Regions from separate parts of the Paenibacillus glufosinatiresistens genome, predicted to be linked through region 2. Evidence: riboswitches for the same ligand, from Rfam matches in the RefSeq annotation. Region 2 holds a riboswitch; the other holds the start of a gene.
The links. Region 2 has a riboswitch for cyclic di-AMP ahead of RBI05_RS18165 (C40 family peptidase). Riboswitches for the same ligand answer to the same signal wherever they lie in the genome.
Positions count from the first base shown of each region.

Region 1: it holds a riboswitch for cyclic di-AMP, as region 2 does, so the genes downstream of both, RBI05_RS16910 (ubiquitin-like domain-containing protein) here and RBI05_RS18165 (C40 family peptidase) in region 2, are expected to answer to the same signal.

Region 1 covers NZ_JAVFHT010000021.1:10,344-14,057, reverse strand. Annotated here, with positions in the region: gene rnmV (ribonuclease M5) at 1-223, opposite strand, end outside; gene RBI05_RS16910 (ubiquitin-like domain-containing protein) at 415-1,569, opposite strand; cyclic di-AMP (ydaO/yuaA leader) riboswitch at 1,836-2,069, opposite strand; gene RBI05_RS16905 (TatD family hydrolase) at 2,240-3,031, opposite strand; gene RBI05_RS16900 (HD domain-containing protein) at 3,056-3,714, opposite strand, start outside.
Region 2 covers NZ_JAVFHT010000026.1:15,726-19,439, forward strand. Annotated here, with positions in the region: gene RBI05_RS18155 (GNAT family N-acetyltransferase) at 1-379, opposite strand, end outside; gene RBI05_RS18160 (C40 family peptidase) at 636-1,127, opposite strand; cyclic di-AMP (ydaO/yuaA leader) riboswitch at 1,133-1,275, opposite strand; gene RBI05_RS18165 (C40 family peptidase) at 1,640-2,125, opposite strand; cyclic di-AMP (ydaO/yuaA leader) riboswitch at 2,131-2,269, opposite strand; gene RBI05_RS18170 (hypothetical protein) at 2,512-3,345, opposite strand; gene RBI05_RS18175 (M1 family metallopeptidase) at 3,357-3,714, opposite strand, start outside.

The DNA of each region.
Region 1 (3,714 bases), on a different contig from region 2:
TGCAGCCCGGAACCTTGGACGACACGATCTTGCGGATGCGTTCACCGGCATGGTCAGGGTCGGTCAGAATAATCACGCCGCGCCGCTCCATCGCCAGCCGAATCCGGGAAATGACCGCCGGCCCAACCGCAGAGCCTCCGGTCTCAATTGTGTCCGCCTTGACGGCCCGCTTGACCGCCACCGTGTCGCTTCGGCCTTCCACCACTATGACTTCTTTGATCATCATCTATCAGGCATCCCTTATTGATAAAAAGTTATAGCCTCCCGCAACTTCCCGCGGAATAAATCCGTCGGATATAACAAAAAGAAGGGTTCGCTCCCCTTCTTTTTGGCTAAAGAATTGTATAGGCGAGAGCTTAACTCACTATAGCGTAAGTCCCGCTTTTTTGCAAAAACCGTCCCACCTCACTGCCGTCAGTTCAGCTCGGGTTTGACCGGTCCGATCACATACACCGTACGTGACTTGCGTCCGAAATTCCGTGCATGGCTCAATGAATCGTAGTAGACGTCGATCTTGTTGCCTTTGATGGCACCGCCCGTATCCTCTGCGCGGCGGAATCCCAGACCTTCAATGTACACCCACCAGCCAATCGGAATGATATTCGGATCGACCGCAATGGTCCGTCCCTCGGTTACCCGCGTCCCCGAAGCCGTCCGTGTGCCAATGCCCGGCTCTTCGGAAGAGTAGGCCGTCATGGAGACATTCTTGATTACCCGTTTATAATCGAAATTCACGCCGGATTTCTTGGCCGTTCCTCCGCTTGAGGTAGTTTTGGCCTTGGTTGTGGTGGCTTTGGCTTTGGCAGCGACAGCTGGCTTGGGAATCGGCTTCGCCTTGGTGCCGACGGCAATAACTTTGTCTTTCGTTACCGTCTGAACCTCTTTGCCGACCATGACCATCGAAGCGAGCTGACCATCCTGATAGGTCTTCTCGATATGCTGGATCATGACTCCCGGTTTGCCTGCTTGTGCCACACGCACGTCACCCACATAGAGGGAAGGGTCCGCCGTCTTGATGACCCGGAACGGCAAGTTCTGCGTCCGCTGCACGACTTGCTTCGTGATACGGACGACCTTGACATCCAGACGATTGGCGGAAATTGCGGTGTCGGTCGAAGGAAATACTTTGTCATGCTCGCCCAGGTTTACCCCGAGCTTGGTTAATGCGGTGCCGAGGTGATCCTCGGTCGTATATACGGTCTTCGTCTTGCCGCCTTCGGTCAGGCTGATCTGATGCGCCCGGTCGATGGCGATACGGTCACCGTTCTTCAATTCGTCGCTTACCGAGGCCGACAATTGGTCATGCGGCGATACCGTAATTCCGGCTTCCGCCAGAATGTCGCCAAGAAGCGTCTTGCGCGTCTCCAGCGTCCGGATCTCTCCGTCGACAACAACTGTAATTTGCTTAATGCTGCTGCCGCCGGTCAAGAACACGATCAACAGCACCACCGCGGCAGATGCGGCTCCTGCGAGCAGCAGGATGCGAATATGGCTCTGAATCCATTGTACTGCGTTCGGCCTGCTGGATGTCTGCGAATCATGGGTCATCTCTGGTTGAATTGCGCCCATACTCTCCATCCTCCTTGCATAGCTTCCGGCCGCGAACTTCTCTCTTTGATGACTGTCACGGCGTTCGCGTGAAGCTACATGAGATTGTCACAGGATACGCGGTAGATCAGAAGCATGCGTCTCCCGTTCACCGATCGGCTGCCCGGCACTCGTATTTATCCGGCGGATACTGTAAAAATTCAAACAAAAAAAGCCTGGAAAGAGACTCTAACAGAGGACTCTTCCGTGGCTTTTCCAAGGCCGGATCAGGGACTTGTGCACGAGGTTTCCTCTCTTACTTGCGCTTACGGGGTTAGCTGTCGGGTTCGGACGAAAGAGAGACGCCCTATCTCAGGTCATCCGCTCATGGCGAATGCCCTCAAATTCACCCCAAAGACCACGAAAAGAAATCAAATACTGTTCTGCAGACGCGTCCGACGATGGCTTATGTACGACCGGGATACGGCAGATCAATATCGGTTCCCCCGTTCTCCGTGACGGAGACTCAGCGAGACGATCGGTGAATCAACGGCTGACCAGCAGCTCGTTGTACTGAAAAGATGATATCCTGTTTTAATGCAGATTGTAAAGCGCACTTCAACCACGTTTACAAACATAAAAGGTTAAATATTTGTAATAAACAGTGGTTTCTTCGTTAAAAAAGTTTAATCCTTCGAGAATGCTCCCTTTTTCACCCCTTTTCCTCCGGATTTCGCTGGATACCAAATCGTTCCAGCGCGTTCGCATACGTTTTTTTAGCTAATTCTTCCAAATGTAAGCCCTTTATTTCAGCCGCCGCTTCTGCCACCAACCTGACATGAGCACTCTCATTCCGCTTACCGCGGAAGGGGTGAGGCGTCAGATAGGGGGAGTCCGTTTCGATCAGCAGCCGGTCCATCGGCGTCTCCTTCAAGACCTCTTTCGGAACCCTTGCATTCTTGAATGTAACCGGTCCCCCAAAAGACAAGTGGAAGCCCATGTGAAGGCATTGTTTGGCCGTCTCCCAGCTCCCCGAGAAGGAGTGCATGACGCCGCCAACCTCCGATGCTTTTTCCTCGCGGAGAATTTTAACAATATCCTCATGGGCATCGCGATTATGGATGACAATCGGCATGTTCAATTCCCGGGCCAGTCCGATCTGACGGCGTAAAAGCGCCTGCTGCACATCCTTCGGCGATGTATCCCAATAATAATCCAGCCCGATTTCGCCGATAGCGACGACTTTGGGATGGGCGCATAGGGAAGCGATCCATTCCAGGTCGCCTTCGCGGAAATCAATGGCATCCACCGGATGCCAGCCTATGGCGGCATAAATGCTGTCATACTTCTCGGTCAGGCTCATCGTGGTCGGGATGGTCTCACGGTTGAAGCCGATATTGATCATTCGGGTGACCCCGGATTCGAAGGCCCGGGCTATAGTCTCCTCCCGGTCGCCGTCGAACTGCGGCGCATCCAGATGGGTATGCGTGTCGAATAATTCCATGGGTTCAGGCTCCTCTCCTTCTGTCTACAATCGTTCAAATATGGCGCGCACATTCCCGGGAAGATGCGGGAGCAGTGGCATGAGCTTATCTTGCGGGACATATAAATGATAGCGGCCCCGGTGAATGCCGCTGATCGAGCGGACAATATCCGATACTTCCGAAATTTCACGCAGCCGTTCCTGGCGGTCCAGCAGCAAAATCTGCTTCCCGTGAAAGCCCTCTCCGGGACGGAATACATCATAGGGCAGATCGGTAGGGAAATCAATTTCCAGGTCATATTCCGGGTGAAGTCCCGCTTCCCGGAAGCAGCGGCGAATCTCGTCGATTGTCTCCATATCCAGACTTTCCATTTCTACATACTTATACAATCTACGGTGGATGAACCGGTTACAGAGATCGCTTAGCAGCTCATCCTTCTCCCGGGTCCACTGCATAAAGGCCGTCTGTACCAGCGCTTCATCCAGCAGCAAATACTGCCGGACACTGATTTCATCCTCGAATAAATCGGACAACGGTTCAATCATGAAGCGAAACGGGTAACCATTCGTATACAGTTCTTTCGCCCGGCGAAAAATTTGGCGCAGAATAATCTCCGAGCTTCGGGTGACCGGATGAAAGTACACCTGCCAGTACATCTGATAGCGGGACATTAAATAATCCTCGATCGCATGCATCCCGGACT
Region 2 (3,714 bases):
TGAATCCGCCTTTCTGATAGGCCCGGATGGCCCGCTGGTTCCAAGTCAGAACTTCCAGGTCGATCTCACGGTCCGGATAGCGGCGGAGCGCCTCCTGTACAATAGCTCCCACGAACAGATGGCCGGTGCCCTGCCCGCACATATCGGGACGCATGCCGATGCCGAGACGGACGACGGAAGGCTCTACCGGAAAAAGCTGGGCGAAGCCGCATAGAACGTCCTGGTCATTGACTACGGATACATACTGCTCCTCGCGGATCTTAGGATCGCCGAACTCGACGCCGAGCGCTTCAAGCTGATCCCAGGGCAGCCAGCCGTATATGTTATAGGGGGGCTCATACTGCCAGCCGCAGATTTCGCGGGCATGCGCAACATCCATCGGAAGAGCGCGGTAAAGCTCGGATGAATGGATCAAAGGTCATACTCCCCTTTCCTGTAGCGTTGCTCCTGCTTATTATGACATACCGGACGGAAGGATAGAGCCGCCGCGGCAGCAGAACCGAAAAAAATATCAAGCGGGCCGGCAATTCGGGTTTATCTTTCGGAAGCAGGGGTATAAAAAGGGTAAGAGGGACAAAAAATCCCCCCTGCCGGAACGGCAGGAGGGATGGTGAAAGTCCTACTTCGACACGGGCTTATTGCACGTCGTCGTTATCTTCGGAATCGACGGCTACCGACTTGTAGGCTGTCGTGCTCAGTACCCGCTTGGCTCCAACGTAACGGTTCACATAGTAGCTGTCGCCCAGGGAGCTGATGGTAACGCCCTTGCTGGAAGAAGCGTGTGCAAAACGGCCTTCGCCCACGTAAATGCCGACATGGGAGACACCCCGTCCCGTCGTGTTGAAGAACACGAGGTCGCCAGGTCTGAGATCGCTCTTCGCTACCGCGTCGCCAAGCTGATATTGGGAACCCGACTGGTGCGGAAGATCAATGCCGATCTTGTTGAACACATACATCGTGAATCCGGAACAATCAAACCCGCTGGTCGAGGTGCCGCCGGAAGAATACTTCGTTCCAATGGCCTTGTCGATCACCTTGTCGATCTTGGAATCGGCGAATGCGCTTCCTGCTCCGAGCGTAAGTGCAATGGACATGCTGAGAAATGCTGCTGCGAATTTCTTCTTCAAAGAGATTAAACTCCTTCCAAGGCCTGCGAGGTTAGCTTAAGGATTCGGTTGAAGGTCCCCTATGACCCCTCTGTGAATAGGAGGTCAATTCACCCAACGTGGTTCCCCCGCTCCCCCAGTAATACGGGGAATTCGGCACAGTATGTATGATGTCTTGCCGGCAATCGTGACAAAAACGTATAAAAAAGGGGAAACAATCATTACAAAAATGTTACTAAAAACTCACTGGCATCATTGTAACAAACCTGAAGACGGTTGGCAATCACTCTAGACTCCGGTTTGTGAACTTTATGTAGCGCTTTCATTGCAAAAAAACGCTTTATAGCGCCTTTTTTTCCCTACATAAAGGTTACCTCAAAAAAATTTGAAGAAATCGGAGAATAAGAGAGAGAGAACTGTTTCACCAGGAAGAAAAAGGGTTAATGAACAATAAGAAGGCCCGAAATGCTGGGGAGCAGCAGACTCGGGCCACAGAAAGCGAATAAGCAGCTAAATGGATGTAGAAACGATAATCAATCGTAAGCGACGGCCTTGAATGCAGTGGAACTCATGACGCGTTTGGCGCCGACATAACGTTTGGACCAGTAGGACTGGCTCAGCGAGCTGATATTCACGCCGCGTGAAGACGAAGACTGCGCAAATTTGCCGTTGCCGACATAAATGCCAACATGCGAGACGCCGCTCCCCGTCGTGTTGAAGAAGACAAGGTCACCGGACCGCAGATTGCTGCGGGAAACCGTTGTGCCCATTTTGTATTGTTCTCTGGAAGTTCGAGGAAGGTTAAGTCCCAGCTTCTTGTATACATACTTGGTAAATCCCGAACAATCAAATCCGGCGGTGGTAGAGCCGCCTACTTTATAAGATACACCGATCGTTTTGGCAATAACGCTGTCCATTTTGGAGTCGGCGAAAGCGCTTCCGGATCCCAATGATGTGAAAACAACCACAAGTCCCAGCGTCGCTGCTGCGAGTTTTTTGCGAAATTGTGCCTTATTCAAAACGTTAGAGCTCCTTCCAATGCCTGCGTGGTTAGCTTAAGGATTCGGTTGAAGGTCCCCTATGATCCCTCTGTTACGAGATCAATTCACCCAACAAATGGTTCCCCCGCTCCCCGGTGCCCGGGAATTTGGCTTGTTATGCACCTTGTTATGGCATCCAACGGTACGACAACCGGCAAAAGTGACGAACCGGCTTTGAAAGATTACAAACTTGTTACCAACTGATGTCCTCATTTTAGCAGAGGCATTACTCTTTTGCAAACTTTGGTGTGCCGAAAATCGACAAAAAGAGCCCCTCTTCTGTGTCAGAAGAATGAACTCTTTGGAAGAGTAGAACATTTGTTTCTCTTCTGTTCGCTGTTACCGGAAGAAATGGGGGCATAAGTTCAGTCAGAAATTCCCTCCTGCCGGGCACGCCAATGATGATATTGCGCAGCGATCCCCCATAGAGCGAACAAGGTTGCCGGCAACGGCGCAGCCTGGCGAATGAGCAGGGCGGGCAAGCCGGGAAGAAGATACCCGGAGGCTGCGCAGAGCGCGGCGGTCAGCGCGCCTCCTGCGCCGATGAGCAGCCGGAGCGAGGCTGCGGGAATGAAATAGCGGAGCACATGGCCCAGCGAGGAGAGGACCCGGCCGCCGACGTAGCCGAACTCCAGATAGAGCCAGATGAGCCGAAGGATGAACAGATAGAGCAGCCAGGGCGCAAGAAGGGGGAGCAGCCCCCACAGGCGGGAAGAGTCAAAATAGGCGGCGAAGAGCGTTCCTCGGGCTTGCGGAATGATCCAGTACAGCGGAAGCAGGGCGAAGGCCCATTCGGCCATGCTGAAGAGCAGAATCGGCAGGCCGTATTTGCGCATGCCCGGAAAGAAGAACAGACCACGTTCTCCCAGACTCTCCTGCCTCAGTTCGTGCAGCAGCCCTGCCCGGATGAAGGAAGAGATCAGCAGCCTAGTCAGAAGCAGGAGGGCAAGAATCAGGAGCCAGCGGCGGACATCCGGGCTCCCCTCCAGCCGCAGGCGGCCTTCGAGATAGAACAGCACTCGTCCCATCGTTGTTCCTCCGGCTTCAGCAGCCGGATAGCGCAGGAGCAGGGGGACAATTGCCGACCGGAGGAACCCGTACAGAAAGTAGCCCCACAACAGCCGGTACAGAAAGAGAAGAATGAGAATATAAGTCTGTTCTTTGGTGCTTCGCCAGCCGCATTTGATCCAGGTTCTCATGTGCGCTCACCTCACCATGACAGAATGCCGAGCAGGGCCTCGATTCCTTGCGCCACACCCATCGTCCAGCGGGAGACGGAGGCTGCGGGAAGTTCCGCTCTTCGGAAATTGTTGACATGCGCGTTCTCCAGCAGGATCTCGTGTTCCGGATCAATCTCGGCCGAGAGGAGCGGGGAAGGGTAAGTCAGCTTAAAGACCGTTCCTCTGCTGTATCCGTCCCAATCTTTAAGAATGCTCCTGCCGTCCGCGAAGGTGAACCGGACCTTGACTCTGCCGTACAGCGAGCCGGCGTTGGAGAGGGTGACCTCCGACCGGTACAGGACCGAGGCGCCCTTGGCCGGTTCCCGGACGATCCGTATGCGGTCGACG